One region of the Pararhizobium capsulatum DSM 1112 genome, then DNA from elsewhere that is predicted to be linked to it. Evidence: riboswitches for the same ligand, from Rfam matches in the RefSeq annotation. Region 1 holds a riboswitch; each other region holds the start of a gene.
What was found. A riboswitch is a leader RNA that binds a small molecule or an ion and turns the genes downstream of it on or off. The one in region 1 is predicted to bind S-adenosylmethionine.

Region 1 (5,645 bases):
GGAGCCTGACCATGGCGCCACCCATTCTGAAACTCGACGATATCTTCCTCTCCTTCGGTGGCACGCCGCTTTTGGCCGGTGCTGCCCTGCAGGTCGAGCCGGGCGACAAGATCTGCCTTGTCGGGCGCAACGGCTCCGGCAAGTCGACGCTCTTGAAGATCGCCGCAGGTCTTGTCGAAACGCAATCGGGCGAAGTCTTCCGCCATCCCTCCTCCACCGTGCGATACCTTGAGCAGGCACCGGACTTTGCCAGCTATTCGACTGTGCAGGCCTACGCCGAAGCAGGTCTTGGGCCGGGCGACGACCCCTACCGCGTGACCTATCTGCTCTCCCATCTCGGGCTGACAGGCCAGGAAAGTCCCAACGATCTTTCCGGCGGCGAAGCCCGCCGCGCGGCCTTGGCCCGCGTCATGGCGCCGGAGCCCGATATTCTCCTTCTCGACGAACCCACCAACCATCTCGACCTGCCGACGATCGAATGGCTTGAAGGCGAGTTGATCAAGAGCCGCTCGGCGCTCGTGGTCATCTCCCACGACCGGCGTTTCCTCGAAAAGGTCTCCAATTCCACCGTCTGGCTCGATCGCGGCCAGTCACGCCGTCTCAATCAGGGATTTGCCTTCTTCGAAGCCTGGCGCGACAAGGTGCTGGAAGAGGAAGAGATCGAACAGCACAAGCTCGGCAAGGAAATCGAGCGCGAGGAACACTGGCTACGCTACGGCGTGACGGCCCGGCGCAAGCGCAACATGCGCCGCCTTGGCGCGTTGCAGGATTTGCGTGCCAAACATCGCGGCCATAGCGGCCCGCAGGGCTCGGTCCAGGCGACGGTTTCCGACGCCCGCGAATCCGGTAAACTGGTACTCGAGGCAGACCAGATCACCAAATCCTATGGCGAGCGCACCATCGTCGCGCCCTTCTCGATCCGCGTCCATCGCAGCGATTGCATCGGCCTCGTCGGCCCGAACGGCGCCGGCAAGACGACGCTCCTGAAGATGCTGACCGGCCAGATCAAGCCCGACAGCGGTTGGGTCAAGCTCGGCACGAACCTCGAGATCGCCACGCTCGACCAGCGCCGCGAGGACCTGAACCTTGAGGACACGCTGGCCCACTACCTCACGGACGGCCGCGGCGAAAACCTGCTGGTCAACGGCGAGCAGCGCCATGTCACCGGTTATATGAAGGAATTTCTCTTCCAGCCTGAGCAGGCGCGTACACCGATCAAGAACCTTTCCGGTGGCGAGCGCGCCCGGCTGATGCTGGCGCGCATCCTCTCGCGCCCGACCAACCTTTTGATCCTCGACGAACCGACCAACGACCTCGATATCGAGACGCTGGATCTCCTGCAGGAAATCGTCGCCGGCTTTTCCGGCACCGTGATCCTCGTCAGCCACGACCGTGACTTCCTCGATCGCACCGTGACGTCAACGATCGCGCCCGCCAATCCGGATGCACCGGACGGCCGCTGGATTGAATATGCCGGCGGTTATTCCGACATGATGGCCCAGCGCAGGGGCGCCCAGGACGAAAAGCGCAAGGCCGAAAAGGCCGAAAAAGCGCGTTCCGCACCTTCTACCACCGCCGACACCCCGAAAGCAGCAAGAGGCAAGCTCTCCTTCAAGCAGAAATTCGCACTCGAAAACCTGCCGAAGGAAATGGCGAAGGCCGAGGCGGACATCGCCAAACGCGAAACCGAAATGGCCGACCCCAATCTGTTTTCGAAAAATCCGGCCCGGTTTTCCACACTTGCTGCCGAACTGGAGAAACTGCGCGCCTCTGTCACCAAGATGGAAGAGGACTGGCTGGAACTGGAAATGCTGCGAGAGGAGCTGGAGGGTTAAGCCGCTCCAGCGATTTTTCCGGGCATTGCATTTGCCCGGAAGCAGCGCTATTTAAGCATTCGTGGTGATTTGGCCGGCCGGCTTGCAGCCACGTTAAACAAGTCGCTAAAGGGCCGTGGGTGAAGCGGACCGGTTGCGATATTTTTCGTTGCCGGTTTTTTGTTTTCCGGCTCTTGTTCGTCGAGTGAGAACCATGCCCATCAAGATCCCCGATACGCTGCCCGCTTTCGAAACCCTCACCAAAGAGGGCGTGCGGGTGATGACCGAGACGATGGCTATCCGCCAGGATATCCGCCCTCTGCAGATCGGACTCCTGAACCTCATGCCGAACAAGATCAAGACCGAAGTGCAGATGGCGCGCCTCGTCGGCGCCTCGCCACTGCAGGTCGAGTTTTCCCTGATCCGTCTCGGCGGACACAAGGCGAAGAACACGTCCGAAGAGCACCTGCTTGCCTTCTACGAAACCTGGGAAGAGGTGAAGGCGCGCAAGTTCGACGGCCTGATTATCACCGGCGCGCCTGTGGAATTGCTGGATTATGAGGACGTGACCTATTGGGAGGAGATGAAGCAGATCTTCGACTGGACGCACACCAACGTGCACTCGACGCTCAATATCTGCTGGGGTGCGATGGCGGCGATCTATCATTTCCATGAGGTGCCGAAACATGCCTTGAAGGAAAAGGCGTTTGGCGTCTATCGCCACCACAATCTCAATCCGTCATCCGTCTATCTCAGTGGCTTTTCCGATGACTTCCAGATCCCCGTCTCCCGCTGGACAGAGGTTCGCCGCGCCGATATCGAAAAGGTCGACGGCCTGGAAATCCTGATGGAATCGGACGAAATGGGTGTCTGTTTCGTGCATGAGAAAACCTGCAACCGGCTCTACGTCTTCAACCACGTGGAATATGATTCGACCTCGTTGTCTGACGAATACTTCCGTGATGTCGATGCCGGCGTGCCGATCAAGATGCCGTTCAACTACTTCCCGCATAACGATCCAAGCCTGCCGCCGCAGAACCGTTGGCGAAGCCACGCGCATCTGCTTTTCGGCAACTGGATCAACGACATCTACCAGACCACCCCTTATGAGCTTTCAGCTATCGGCAACGACGACTGAACCGACAGAGGGCAGATATGATGCTCATGAACACCCGGAAACGTTGTGGGTGTTCATGAGCCATGAATTGTATGACTTTTTGGTTGCCGCGCCTTCGGAAATGGCGCAGTTTGCGCCAAACGGGTGCCAGGAGGAGACGCAGGGCCGTGGAAGCATTGAATAAAGAATTCGGCCGACTGCCATCCGGCGAGCCTGTCCATCAGCTGACGATCAAGGGTGGCGGCCTGACGGCCCATATCCTGACCTGGGGCGCCGTGATCCAGGATCTGCGCCTTGAAGGCCACGCGGCGCCGCTCGTGCTCGGCTTCGAGCGCTTTGAGGATTACCTCGCCCATTCCCCCTATTTCGGTGCAACGCCCGGCCGCAACGCCAACCGCATCGGCGGCGGACGCTTCAGCATCGATGGCAACGACTACCAGCTTGAATGCAACGAAAAGGGTGTGACCCACCTGCATGGCGGCAGCGACGGCGTCGCCAAGCAGCTCTGGAGCGTGGTTGAGCACGCACCGGATCGCGTCGTTCTCGAAATCGTCGATCCGGAGGGCCGCGCCGGCTATCCCGGCAACTGCGACATCCGCTGCACCTACGAACTCAAGGACGGCGGCGTCCTTAGCGTCAGCTACGCATCGACAACGGACAAGGCCACCATCGCCAATGTCTGCCAGCACAGCTACTTCAATCTCGACGGCGGCCCCGATGCGCTCGACCACGACATCATGATTGCCGCCGGCCACTATCTGCCGACGGACGAACGGCAGGTGCCGACCGGCGACATCCGCCCGGTGGATGGCACCGCCTTCGATCTGCGCAGCATGACCTCAATGCGCCGGCAGATGGAAGGCGACAAGATCGGCTACGACCACAACTTCTGCCTCTCGCCCGCCCGTGGTCCGAAGCGCTCCGTCGCACTGGTGCGCAGCGTCAATTCGGGTGTCGCATTGGAACTTCGCACCACTGAACCGGGCGTGCAGTTTTACACCGGCTTCAAGATGAAAGTGCCGGTGCCGGGGCTTGAAGGCAAGACATATGGCCCCTTTGCCGGCTTTTGCCTGGAAACCCAGATCTGGCCGGATGCCGTCAACCACTCGAATTTCCCTGAAGGCATCCTTCGCCCGGGCGAGACCCTGCTGCAGGAAACGGATTACGTCTTCAGCCGCAGCTAACGGCAAGGCAGCGTCGATCGGGAGGGGATGGATATGGCAGGCACACGGGATAAATCCGCCGGTGGCATCGCGCTGGTGACAGGGGGCGGCACCGGTATCGGGCGGGCCATCACATCGGCCCTTCTGGCACAGGGCTATACGGTGGTCATCGCCGGACGTCGTACCGATATCCTTGATATCGCAGCCGGTGAGCTTGCGTGGGAAAATCCTGAAAGCACCGTGCGGGCCATTGCGGCCAACATCGGTGATCCGCGCTCCGTCGAGGCGCTGTTTGCGAGGATCTCTGCGGAATTCGGCCGGCTCGACTTGCTCGTCAACAATGCCGGCCGAGGGTTACCGGCCGTCCCGATGGAAGATATTTCCTTCGAGGACTGGAACGACATCGTCGCCGTCAACCTGACGGGCGCTTTCCTGTGCACCCAACAGGCAATGCGCATGATGAAGGCACAGACCCCGCGCGGCGGCCGGATCATCAACAACGGCTCGATCTCGGCCTCGACACCCCGCCCGCTCTCAGCGCCGTATACAGCAACCAAACACGCAATCAGCGGCCTCACCAAATCCACCGCCCTCGACGGCCGCCCCTTTGACATCGCCTGCGGCCAGATCGACATCGGCAATGCCGCGACCGACATGACGGCGCGCATGAGCAAGGGCGTGCTGCAGGCCAACGGCGAGACGGCAGCGGAAGCAACCATCCCCGCCCATCTCGTTGCCGACGCGGTCATCTATATGGCCGGACTACCACTGTCAGCTAATGTCCTTACCATGACGGTGATGGCGACACAGATGCCCTATGTGGGTCGGGGATAACCTCCAATATCAGCATCGACATATGAGAAAATCGAACGCGCAGAGATGATGTCCGGTTCGGATTGAACGAGACATCCCTAGATTCTTTTGTTTTCGTTTGCCTTTTCGGAAAACCGGTTCCCACTGTTCCCTGACAAACTCTAGATAACGTATGACCGTTCCAAGTCCGGGTGACCGATAAGGATCAAGACAAACCAGACATTTCTCGCCGTCCCATTTCAGCACTTCTTCCCGACAGTCGGATAAGGAGCCGGGAAGGACCTCGTAAGAGGGCGGGCCGTCGAGTCCAACCAGGGCGGGGCAAAAACGGGCTCAGTTTCCAATTGTGGAAACAGCATGTACCTGCATGTCGTCTCGCACCTCGTAGAACTTGTTTCCATCGGTGTAGATCATATGGCAGGTAGGTTTTTCACCTTTGCTGGTGGAGCACGCCTTGTCGCCCTCGAAAGACAGCTTCGTCTTCACATTGATTTTCTTGCCGTTCACGCTGGCCTTGCCGGTGATGGTCTTTTTTGCCCAACTCCACGTCAGGTTGGCGGTAACAGGAGTGCCCAGATCAAAGATCTCAACTGAAACCGGTTTACTATCGGCGAGTGACTTAAAGTCTTCCATCGAGACTTTTTTGGCATCCTTGGGTAAGTCCATCGCCCAGGCGCTGGAGCACGCTGCTGAGACGAGTAGAAAACAACCGAAGATCACTGTCTTGCGCATGGAAGC
Region 2 (5,645 bases), on a different contig from region 1:
ACAATCGTGTTGTATGAAAGTGAGGGTGCCGTAGCCCAATTCGCCGAATAGTCGTCCGGAACACCCGATGCGTAAGAGAGTTCGCTCTGGAGGTAGTAAGATCCTACGTTACCTCCGCCAGCAACCTGGACGAAGTGCAGACCAGAAGTGCTTGGAGTGTAGAACAGCGACTCAACAGTGTCTCCAGTTACGGGGACTGTAACCGAAGTTCCTAGAAGGTTTTCCCCGCTTGGGGAATACAATCTGAAAAACGCATCTTCGTTTGATATTCCAGATGGAAAATGATTACCGTTTAGGTAGAAATGATACTCGATACCAGCAACTAGATAAACACCGAATGCATCGAAGTCCAAAACGGATTCTATTGTTCCTGTGGCAGGCGCGCCGTTTGTCAGATAGAGAAAGGTATTTGTGCCGCTAGAACCATCGGCCAGTTGCTCATTGGAACTCATATTCTTCCATTTCGTTGACTAAACGGTTATTCTTGAAACGCTCACGGCGACGTCATCTGTCGCTCCTCGTCTCCAAGGTTGCGACTGTGTGGCTCGACGGGTTGTGTGGGGTCCCCACCCGAAGACAGATATCCTTCAAGTCGGCTCAAATTGGTAGTGGCATTTTCTGACAGCTAAAACCACACGCCTTCGCGCGCGTCTGGCAGAAACGTAAGATAGACTCGCTGCGGCGAGCGAGCTTGCTCATCGTCGCCAATTGATTGCTCTTTGCTGCCGATCAGGGCTCCGCCTACTCCTAACAAGAGCAATCGGACGGTGAGCCGCCCGCCGTTGACAACGCGAGCAACTGTCGTCGCCTTATCCTGCCTATATTTTCTTGTCCTCCTCTCCGCGCCCCGTCCTTTTCGACAAATCGGCAGCTAATTGGTCCATGGCGGCTTCGATTTCGTCCTCGCGTTCAGCGGCCTCGCCGTGCCAATTCTGAACGCCTCGTCTTCCGCCTCCAGCCGGGCTTTCTCCCGGTGATAGGCTTCCGCCCTCCGGGGTACGTTGTAGATCCCCCGCACGATATGCTTCGCGATCGCTTCCGGGCTGTCCCAATCCGGATCGTAGCCTCTCTGTCCGGGCATTATCCTCGCCATTCGCTTGTTCCTTTCTTCAATCACTCGGAAGCAGCGCAAAGTGCCGACTCTGATGTGAACAATCCGTCCAGCATGGGCGACCTGGAAATCCGATTTCCTGAGAAACTGACAACGCGAGGAATGTCGGGGGCATTGGTGGGGATCTTGAATGTGGATTTGGCCATCGTCGTCTCCCTGTTCCGGTTCATCAGGAGCGAGGGCAAGGGACGGTGGTGCAGGATCAGCCCGTTTGGTTGCCGTCTGGCCACATCCCCTTGCGGGTCACCACCTTGCCCGGGCGGGCAGGTTGGCGAGGGCTTTCGCCCCGCTCTTGATGCTGGCCCTGAACATATTCAACGGGGTAGAATTGTCAATCCGGACCTCGGGGCCGTGCGTGAACTCCTTCCCTGGTTGAGCACTGTCCGCACTCGCCGCTGTCATGATGTTACGACGATCCGCAAAGGTGTGGCGGGCGGCCGAACACCCGTCGAGGGAAGACAGTATCAGGCGGTCGGGCCGTGTGACCGTCAGGGAAACTCTTCAGCGGTCGCTAGAATTTCCTTCGAGGGCGTTCCGTAACTTACAAGCTTCACGTCAAGGTCGAAGGTCTCCGTCAATCTGAAGGCTCGCCGCATGGCGCCGTGAATCCAACTTTCGGAGTTGCCGAAAACGCCTCCGCCGAGAAACGTCAGGAAAACGACCTTCGATCCGTCGCGGTGCGCGTTCAGAACCGCAGCCCACAAAGTAGCCTCGTATGCAGCCTCCAGGACCAGTGACGCGAACAATTCCCAAAAAGGAGATCGTACGCCGTAGGCAACCGGGAGCGCCGAGCAGAGCGCTTGTGAAACTTGTGGTCGGTTCGGTCCAACGGCTTCAGTGGCTTCCACACCGCTATGTACCCCGATGCGCAGCTTTCCACGCAGGGTATCGATCTCGTCTGGCGCAAGACTTCGGAGATGTCGAGTGACTGCATCGAGGCCCCGTTCACTGCACAACGCATAGCCGTTCTTCATCGTCCAAAGATCGCTGACGGGAAGTTTGGTCCCAGCACTCAATGCCGCGCCAAGGGCAGCGAGCCCGTCGAGTTGCCTGTTGGCGGTCTGGCCCTCGCCCCCGTCGATTGGAACGAAGTAGTTCCGGTAAATGGTCGCAGCGCCCGCTGCGATCGCGCAAGCCGGCCCTTGGGTATGGTCGTGTTGATATCGGGTCACGCCATCCTCGGGCGTCACCTCTGGCCCCGTCATTTCAAGTAGATTAAACTGTGACGCAACTTGAAACAATGCGCCGGCATTTTCCGGGGCCCGATGCATGCTCCGTACATCGCCGGTCACGACCCTTGTCCGAAGCCGACCCGGCAAGCCGCGGCGAGAGGCTGCCCTCTCGCGCAGATCTTGGAGGGAAATCAGTTCAAGCTTGCCAGCCGCATAGCTGGCACCATTGACCTTCGAGCGTAATCGGCCGTCAACGACCTCAAGCCGGGCACGGGTTTCCTGGTAGCCAGTCTCGGGGAACCCTGTGAGCTGTTCGAACCAATCCATCATCCGTTCCCCCCTTCTTGTTAGGTCTTCGAGCGAATGCCCAGGACGTAGTCTTCTTGATCCGACGTCTCGATTGCCCCCGGACGAACGGCGCGTACTTGCCTGATCGCGGTCGCCGGCTCCATGCCGAGTTCGATGAGAAGACGGGCTCCGATCGTACCGGCCCGTCCGAGGCCGCCGCGGCAGTGAACCACAACATCGCGTCCGCTGCGAACCAGTGCGGATCTGGTCACCGGCAACGTCCCATTGCCGCTCGAACTCTGCGTCCGGCGTCAATACGTCGCCAATCGGCAGGTGGAACCACAGCATTCTTCTGCGAAGGACCTCTTCGCCAAGGTGTTCCACCCGAAGGAGAACCAACTCCTTCTGCTCCACCAAAGTAACGACCGCGGCGGCTCCCCAGTCGCGGATCGCATCGAGATCGATATTCAGATCACGATCCCAATAGCCGCTCATGGCTTGCCGGTCGTATTTCCCCGGACAGAAAGTGATGCCCACACGTCCGAACGTCGGACCTGCAGACACAGCGGCGATCTGCAATGGATGCGTCAAAGATGTTCTTTTCATTCGATGCGCACCTTCTCCGCTATTCGCTCTAGTTAGGGTGGTATCGCTGATCCTTACTGCCAGGGGAGGTTGCCTGACGCCCTGCGCGGTGAGTCAGGTTGAAATTGGTTGATTGAAGAACGCTTTGAGTCGTTCCAGGTCATGTTTGCTGACGTGGACTCCGGTCAGATGGACAATGCCCGATGCCCTGTATCCACCGAACTCTCCTTCCACAGCCAGGCGATTGCCTTTCTGCCCGAGCAAGGCGGTTTGGCCTTTTGTTTTAGTGAGCTGTTTGAAGGTTGCTAGCCCGATCACGACCAAGTGCTGGGGCCGCAGTACTGCAATAATCCTCTGCACTCTTTCGAAACTAAATTTCTCCAGTTCGCGCCTTAACCCCGGCGGGACAGAATGCCATGCTTCCATAGTCGGGGCGCGAAAAAAGATCATATTGAGCCCCGTATGCTCGACCGACTGTATCGCGAACACGTGTTGAAGTTTTTTCGCCAATGGCGCCTTCGCATTCGCATGCCATGATTGATCTGGCCAACTGTCATGCTGACCTTCATAACTTTCATCCTTCCACCCCCCGGGCTGAAACCCGATGAACATGTAGGGCGCGCGAACTACGGGCGGCCCATAGAGAATTCGGAAGCCCAATGCCGCCGATCCGAGGCCTGGCGCAAGTTCAGCATACCGGCTGCGTGTTTCTTCATAAATTTTGCGGCAGATAGCCTCGGCCTCCAGGGTGTCGCTCGCCGATGCGGGCGAGGGCAGGGCAACGGGGTCAGCATCGCGCCCCACTAGGTTGCCTTCAGGGAGGGTGGTATTCTGCGACGGAGGAATGGTAATTTCCGTGGGCCGCGTGTTATCTCCTTCTATGGGAGGAGGAGGAGTCCACGTGTCTGAGCCGCCAGACGGGTCATCTCGATGACGACTACCGCCAGCCTGTCGGGCAGCAGCTAGGACCGAAGCACGCCTGAGTATTCTCGGCAAAAGGCCACTCTCAAACGCAGAATCCAGTGCTCCCTCCGAAAAACGGTCCGCCCTGATCACGACTGTCAACATTTGCGCCAGTTGCCGCACAGTGGCCTTCTCAATCTGGCCGGGCTCATCGAACAGACGACGCGCTTCTTTGCCCCCTTTCCATTCAAACCAAGTGAAATCAGCGTCCAGGACCCAGTGGCCCTCATACGCCGCCTCCAGGAAAGCTTGAACCTCGTCCGACATGTCAAAAAACGGCATCTGATATTCGCCGTCCGCATTCGGCCCCCCGCCCCACTCACCGAATATAAATCCGGGGGCGCCGAATTTCTCCGCAAACGGGGCTATCGCTCCAAAATCCGGAGACGGAACCCTGCGGCGGAGTTCCACGATCGGTTTGTCCTGGCGTTGGGCCTTTTGAACCCATGATCGGAACCCCAACCCCCAATCGACAAACAGAAGGCCACTGTAGGCATCAAGGCGCTCATCGCGATCGAGCGTGTACAAAAGCAGACCGTCGACGTTCTCAGCCGAAACCGGATCGATCGTGCCGCGTGGTACGACACCGCGATCAACAACCAGATAGAGGCCGGTGAACAGCGTCTCGCCGGAAGGAGTAGCGACGAAACTGGCGAGCCGTGATCCTATCGGGAAAAGATCTCTGCTTTGGATTCTCTGGTAAAGTTCCAACCCCTCCGGATCAGTTCGCCAAAGGCTGTACGGTGTGCGGTCGCCGCTTTTCGCTCGCCCATCATGATGGCGAACGAGTAGTACCGTATTGGGATCGATGGTCTCGGCCCGGAGGATTGCGTTGAAAGTGATCATTTCTTGATCCGCCACCGGCCGGATGACCGGCACTTCGGGGCAGATTGACGCTAGACACAGATATTGGCAAGCTCGAACCTCTTGCCAGCGATCAGATAACTCGAAGACCGGTCGGTACGTCGCGTGCCGAATACTCCAAGCTGGTGTTCGCCAAGACGCACCTCTTCCTTGGTTTCCGCTGGGAATTCACGCGCCGCCTGTCATGCCGGCGCAGGATCGAAGGCCGGGGCGGTTTGGCCCTTGGCGACCTGGTGCATGTTGGTCCCGAAATCGATCATACCGACGTCATTATCGCAGACGTCGGCCAGAAATCGACATAGAGAGATGACGGAGCTTTCAGTCAAGTTGCAGCTCCCGAGCTTCGGGATTTCACATGGTAGGACAAGCCAAATGAGATGCCTCGAGGCACTAGCAGGGGAGGCCGGGGACGCGCCGTCTCCCATCAACACCCGGAAAAGCTAGAGATGAAAAGCAAAAACATCACGAGACGGTTTCAGCGTGTTGGCGAATAGTCACGGGCCATACGGGAAGATAGTCGTTAGGTGGTCGGGAAGACGAAGGATGTGCGGAACAACGGCCCGCGTTACCCGTTCATTACGCAGAACAATTGCACGCTTAGGACATGCACGCATGACCGACACCGGGACTAAGGTACGACAGCAACGAGGCCAGCCGTATGG
Region 3 (5,645 bases), 920 kb from region 1:
TGAACCAGACATCCTCTGTATTCTTTTGTTTTCGTTTGTCTTTTCGGGAAAACCGGTTTCCACTTTTCCCTAACAAACTCTAAGTCCCCATAAGCAACGAAAGAGATCCGTTATGATCGCGCAATTAAATCCTGAGCGCACCACCGAGACAAAGATAACTTTCCATCATACCTTCCTTGTCGAGGCGCAGGCTGCCCCGCTGGCGGCGGGATCCTATCGCTTTACCATTGATGAAGAGCAGATTTCCGGCTTGTCGTTTGTCGCTTACAAGACGGTGAGAGCCCAACTCGAAATTCCGTCGCTGGAAACCCGCTCCGCGACACGTCAGATGTTGCAGGTAACGTCGTCCGAAATTGAATTCGCGCTCCTCAGGGATAAGAAGCAGATCAAGAGACAGGATTGAGACATGGAACAGAAAGCGATCCTCGACAAAACCCGCAGACCGAAAGGTCCGTCGGCGATCGGCGACTTTGATCAGGTGAAAGCCGTTGCATTCCGCGTGATCAGCACGCAGAAGGCCGCTGAAGTGGCAAAAACAACCCGCCTGAGGGAACTGCGCGAAACACGCGACAGGAACGCTTGAAAGACGAGCCTTTGGTGACAGCCGTACAGTTTCACGCGTTTCAGCGGAAATGCGACCTGTCCAGCAGAATAGTCGCCTGTCGCTTGGACCTGTAGACGGATTTTGCAATTTCCATGATCCTCGCACGCATTCCATCGAATGCCGCCAGATAAGCGTTTTCGGTCGTGGTGCGCGGCGCCAGTTCTCCGGCAAACACGTCTACGGAGACGAAGCATTTAACCTCGAACATGCCGTCGTAGCCTGTAAAGCGAACGCGCATGTGGGTTTCATCATAGCTGCGGGCAGTATTGGGAAATGAAAGTGACATCGGGGCTCCAGATATTGGGCGGCAGCGCCTACTTCAATGCGAAATAGGCGACGAAGATAAGAGACAAAACCAGCGATGACTTGATCATGATGAGCATCAATGTCCCGGAAAGTGCAGTTCCCTTGTGCATCTCATACACCCTCTTCCGTGGGTGACATCGGTGGCGAAGGTTGAAGAAACCGCCACCAGGCCCCAGGCCCATCAGCCCAGTTATAAACTGCTATCCCGGCCGGCGGGTAAGACGTCACGCGAGCGGCAGGCAAAGGCGCGTTTTGAGAGCCTACCGACAGACCGACAACAATCGGCTCATTTTCGGCACCGAGCTGAAACCGACCCGAAAGAAAAGGCAAGGGCGCGCCATGCAATTCTGCCGCAGCATCGGTCAACGCCGGCGCGGAGCGGCTGATTGATCTGAGCTGCATGGTTTTCAGAAAGTTTTGGTGATGGCTGGAAGACATATCGTCCTCCTTTGTTGAGGCGAGGGCATCTGACCCTCAAGCGGCAGCGCCTGTATAATTTGCTGCCGAAGGCGCGACAATGCGCTTCGGTTCAACCTTTAGCAAGCGGTATGTGGGACGGCGTTCACTAGAGCGGGTAGCGGGAATCGAACCCGCGCGATCAGCTTGGGAAGCTGACAAGCTACCATTACATCATACCCGCAACACCTTGAGGTTTCCACCAACAGCGGCTGGCTGTCAAGAGTGATGGGCACTCAGGAACCGTCTGACCCGACACCTATTCCGAGCGAAAATGCTTGGAGAGTTTCAGACCCTGCGCCTGATAGTTGGACGTGCCGAGCAGGCCATAAAGACCCTCCGGGCGCTCCATCATATGCTCATAGACCAGACGGCCGACGATCTGGCCGTGCTCGAGAATGAAGGGAACCTCGTGGCTGCGCACCTCCAGCACGGCGCGGCTTCCCGTCCCACCAGCAGAGGCATGACCGAAACCGGGGTCGAAGAAGCCGGCGTAATGGACGCGGAACTCGCCGACGAGCGGATCGAACGGCGTCATCTCCGCAGCGTAAAGCGGCGGCACGTGGACTGCTTCGCGCGATACGAGGATGTAGAACTCGTCAGGATCGAGGATCAACTCGTCACGACCGCGGCTGTAGAGCGGCTCCCAGAAATCGAAGATCCCATGCTCCGCCTTCTTGTCGACATCGACGACGGCGGTGTGGTGTTTGCCGCGATAGCCGATCAGACCATCGACGCCCGTACCCTTCAGATCGATCGAAAGCGCGATGCCGGCACCCGAGACATTCGGCGTTTCGCTGGCGACAAGAATATCGCTCTCATGCAGCGCCATCACCTCGGTCTCCGTCAACAGCGCATGGCCGATACGGAAGCGGATCTGCGACAGACGCGAGCCACGGCGCACAATGACCGGAAAGGTCCGCGGGCTGATTTCGAGGTAAAGCGGCCCCTTGTAGCCGGCGGGAATCTTGTCGAATTCCTGGGCGCGATCGGTGATGACGCGGGTAAAAATATCCAGACGACCGGTCGAGCTCTTCGGATTGGCCGAGGCAGACATCACGGCCGGCAGATCGAGGCTTTCTATTAGGGGAACGATATAGACACAGCCCGTCTCCAGCACCGCGCCTTCCGAAAGATCGATCACATGAAGTTTCAGCCGGTCGAGCTTGTCGGCGACGAGATGGCCAGGGCCTGGCATGAAGCTGGCGCGCACGCGAAAGGCTTTCGAGCCGAGACGCAGGTCGAGACTGGCGGGCTGGATCTGATCCGTATCGAGCGCGGCCTCGCTTGCAAGCCGCCCCTCGTCGAAGAGAGCGGCGATCGCCCGGTCCGCCAATATTCCTGTTTCGCGCGCCATGAACATTCCATTAGGTTTCCCTTCAGAGAAACCAAACCTGGGGAATTGACGCAAGCCGGGAACGGCAGTATTGCAGCTTTATCCCGTGGTGATTTGGCCGGTCGGCTTGCAGCCACGTTAAATAAGTAGCTAAAAAGGCCGGGTCTCGGACCGGCTTGCTTTTGCGGCCGGTTTTTTTGTTTTGAAAGAGACGAATGATGAGCAAAAACTGGCGCCCGGCAACGCAGCTCGTTCATGGTGGAACCACCCGGTCGAACCACGGCGAAACCTCTGAAGCCATCTTCCTGACCCAAGGCTTCGTGTACGACAGCTCGGAAGCGGCTGAGGCACGCTTCAAGGGCGAGACCGACGGGTTCATCTACGCCCGCTACGGCAGCCCGACCAACGACATGTTCGAAAAGCGCATGTGCATGCTGGAAGGCGCCGAGGACGCCCGCGCCACGGCGTCCGGCATGGCCGCTGTCTCTGCCGCAATCCTCTGCCAGGTCAAGGCCGGTGATCATATCGTCGCGGCTCGCGCCCTCTTCGGCTCCTGCCGCTATGTCGTTGAGACGCTGGCGCCCAGATATGGCGTTGAATGCACGCTGGTCGATGGCCGCGATCTCGCCAACTGGGAAGCTGCCGTTCGCCCGAATACCAAGGTCTTATTCCTGGAAAGCCCGACCAACCCGACGCTCGAAGTCGTCGATATCGAAGGTGTTGCCAAGATCGCCAATGCGATCGGCGCGACGGTCGTCGTCGACAACGTGTTTGCGACACCGCTTTTTCAGAAACCACTGGAACTCGGCGCCCATGTCGTCGTCTATTCGGCCACCAAGCATATCGATGGCCAGGGCCGCTGCCTCGGCGGGGTCGTGTTGTCGAGCAAAGACTGGATCAACGAGAACCTGCACGACTACTTCCGCCACACCGGCCCGGCACTCTCGCCGTTCAACGCCTGGACGCTCCTGAAGGGCATCGAGACGCTGCCGCTGCGCGTTCGCCAGCAGACGGAGAATGCAGCCCGCATCGCCGATTTCCTTGCCGAGCAGCCGCAGATAGCGAAGGTGATCTATCCGGGCCGCAAGGACCATCCGCAGGCTGATATCATCGCGCGCCAGATGACCGGCGGCTCAACGCTCGTCTGCTTCGAGATGAAGGGTGGCAAGGAAGCAGCCTTCGCGCTTCAAAACGCGCTCGATATCACCGTGATTTCCAACAACCTTGGCGACTCCAAGAGCCTGATCACCCATCCGGCAACCACGACGCACAAGAACCTTTCTGACGAGGCGCGCACCGAGCTTGGAATTTCCCCAGGCACAGTCCGCTTCTCCGCTGGCATCGAAGATAGCGCCGATCTGCTTGAAGACTTCGCGCAGGCCTTGCGGTCAGTCAAGGCGTAAGCAGATACAGCTGCTCCTTCGAGGGATTCGTGAAACGCCCGCATTCTTGCGGGCGTTTTCATGTGCGTCTTACCGACGTTCTGCTTTGCCGCGGAACCATTGAGACCAGCTTCTCGTTTGATGAGAGGAGATATTTCAAACAGGAGGCTCACATGCACGTTGTCGGCACACAGGTCATTCCCGAACAGGGTGGCAAGATGGGATTTACGGTTGAATTCGTCGGCGATCATGGCGAGGTCGTATCCGTCACCATGCCCACCGGCGCTGATGATAGTCTCAATCGGCTGAATGCGATCGAAAAGGCCAAATCCGTCCTGATGGACACCGCCAATTCCGGCGGCGACAAGGAAGGTGGCGCAGAAGAAGCCATGAAAGCTCGTCGCAGCGCACGCGCTGCAGGCGATACCGGCACCATGGAGGAGCAACTCGACGAGGGGCTCGAAGGCACTTTTCCAGCCAGCGATCCTGTCTCGATAACGGCCTCGACAATTCCGACGGACCGGACACACTGACCGAACCACCATTGGCATGCGGAAATGAGCTGATTTTACGGTAAGTCCGTTGATCCCGAGCAGAAAGCAGGCATGCTGCATATGCTCGTGGAATTCGAACGCTCCGAGTAATTTTAAGGCCCTTGCCGATCTCGGCGAGGGCCTTTTTGCAATCTTAAGGAAGCCGGGCTTACAGATCCGGGATGTGAGGTATTGCTCAGCGGAGCCGCATCAGAGCGTCGTTGCGGCATTTTCAGGCGTGGCCAGCGGAACGTCGTTTGCCAGCGAATTGTTGGCATATTTTACGACGAGAATACTGAGGATCGATCCAAGCAGGACGATGAAAATCGGGCGCATGTTTAAAACCTTGTTAATCAAGGTGACAACGGTTGGCCCTACCCTAAGGTTCCCCCATCGCGTTCGAGACAAAACCCGGTACGGCACGTTTTGCCACTGCCGGGTTCGCGTCGCGTTTCCTCATTTCGCAGGAATGTAGCGCAGGGTTCCCGCGCGTCGGGGACCTGCCGAGCCCTGGGTATCCATTGGATGATTGATACCGTCATTGACGGGTAGCTCTCCGAAGTCGAAAGGGCTCACTCCCTCAAGACACGCAGCATTGACCCCATAGAAATCCGGGTTGGAGCGCGGTTTGTGGAACGTGTAGATGCCGCATGTCGAGCAAAAATAATGCTCTGCGGCCCTGGTGTTGAACTGGTACCTGGTGAGCGTCTCGCCACCTGCGAGCACGGTAATTCCGTCCTTTGCCGCGGAGACCGCCACGGCGCCTTTCAGCTGACAATAGGAGCAGGTGCAGCGCCGAGCCGTACGCAGACCATCCTTCAGTTTTACATTGAACATAACGGTGCCGCAGTGGCAGGCTCCGTTGAGTTCCTGGACGTCGAGATTCATGGCAGACCATCCGATTGTTCATGGCGATGTTCTGTTTCCATAGAGACCACAACGACAAGGCTCAAGGGCTCATAGATTTGTAGCCGAGGGGAATTCGCTGGCGGGCGACGAATAACTCCGCGCAGAAGTGACGCGAATGG

Region 2: linked by a shared signal. The riboswitch ahead of QO002_RS28685 (hypothetical protein) and the one ahead of metA (homoserine O-acetyltransferase MetA) in region 1 are both predicted to bind S-adenosylmethionine.
Region 3: linked by a shared signal. The riboswitch ahead of QO002_RS04870 (O-succinylhomoserine sulfhydrylase) and the one ahead of metA (homoserine O-acetyltransferase MetA) in region 1 are both predicted to bind S-adenosylmethionine.

Annotation. Positions count from the first base shown of each region.
Region 1 is NZ_JAUSVF010000001.1:103,086-108,730, forward strand. It holds gene QO002_RS00480 (thiamine diphosphokinase) at 1-9, shown strand, start outside; gene QO002_RS00485 (ABC-F family ATP-binding cassette domain-containing protein) at 12-1,835, shown strand; SAM riboswitch at 1,887-1,964, shown strand; gene metA (homoserine O-acetyltransferase MetA) at 2,029-2,952, shown strand; gene QO002_RS00495 (aldose epimerase family protein) at 3,099-4,115, shown strand; gene QO002_RS00500 (SDR family oxidoreductase) at 4,149-4,928, shown strand; gene QO002_RS00505 (hypothetical protein) at 5,241-5,639, opposite strand.
Region 2 is NZ_JAUSVF010000004.1:72,015-77,659, forward strand. It holds gene QO002_RS28680 (calcium-binding protein) at 1-452, opposite strand, end outside; gene QO002_RS28685 (hypothetical protein) at 872-1,081, opposite strand; SAM-I-IV-variant riboswitch at 1,313-1,415, opposite strand; gene QO002_RS28690 (hypothetical protein) at 1,600-2,613, opposite strand; gene QO002_RS28695 (phosphatase domain-containing protein) at 2,631-2,843, opposite strand; gene QO002_RS28700 (DUF6508 domain-containing protein) at 3,271-4,965, opposite strand; gene QO002_RS28705 (hypothetical protein) at 5,010-5,285, shown strand; gene QO002_RS28710 (hypothetical protein) at 5,596-5,645, shown strand, end outside.
Region 3 is NZ_JAUSVF010000001.1:1,027,106-1,032,750, reverse strand. It holds gene QO002_RS04900 (hypothetical protein) at 113-403, shown strand; gene QO002_RS04895 (hypothetical protein) at 407-583, shown strand; gene QO002_RS04890 (DUF1488 family protein) at 624-890, opposite strand; gene QO002_RS04885 (hypothetical protein) at 1,022-1,348, opposite strand; tRNA gene QO002_RS04880 (tRNA-Gly) at 1,480-1,550, opposite strand; gene QO002_RS04875 (2'-deoxycytidine 5'-triphosphate deaminase) at 1,626-2,723, opposite strand; SAM riboswitch at 2,799-2,877, shown strand; gene QO002_RS04870 (O-succinylhomoserine sulfhydrylase) at 2,921-4,105, shown strand; gene QO002_RS04865 (hypothetical protein) at 4,258-4,617, shown strand; gene QO002_RS04860 (hypothetical protein) at 4,828-4,953, opposite strand; gene QO002_RS04855 (GFA family protein) at 5,074-5,505, opposite strand.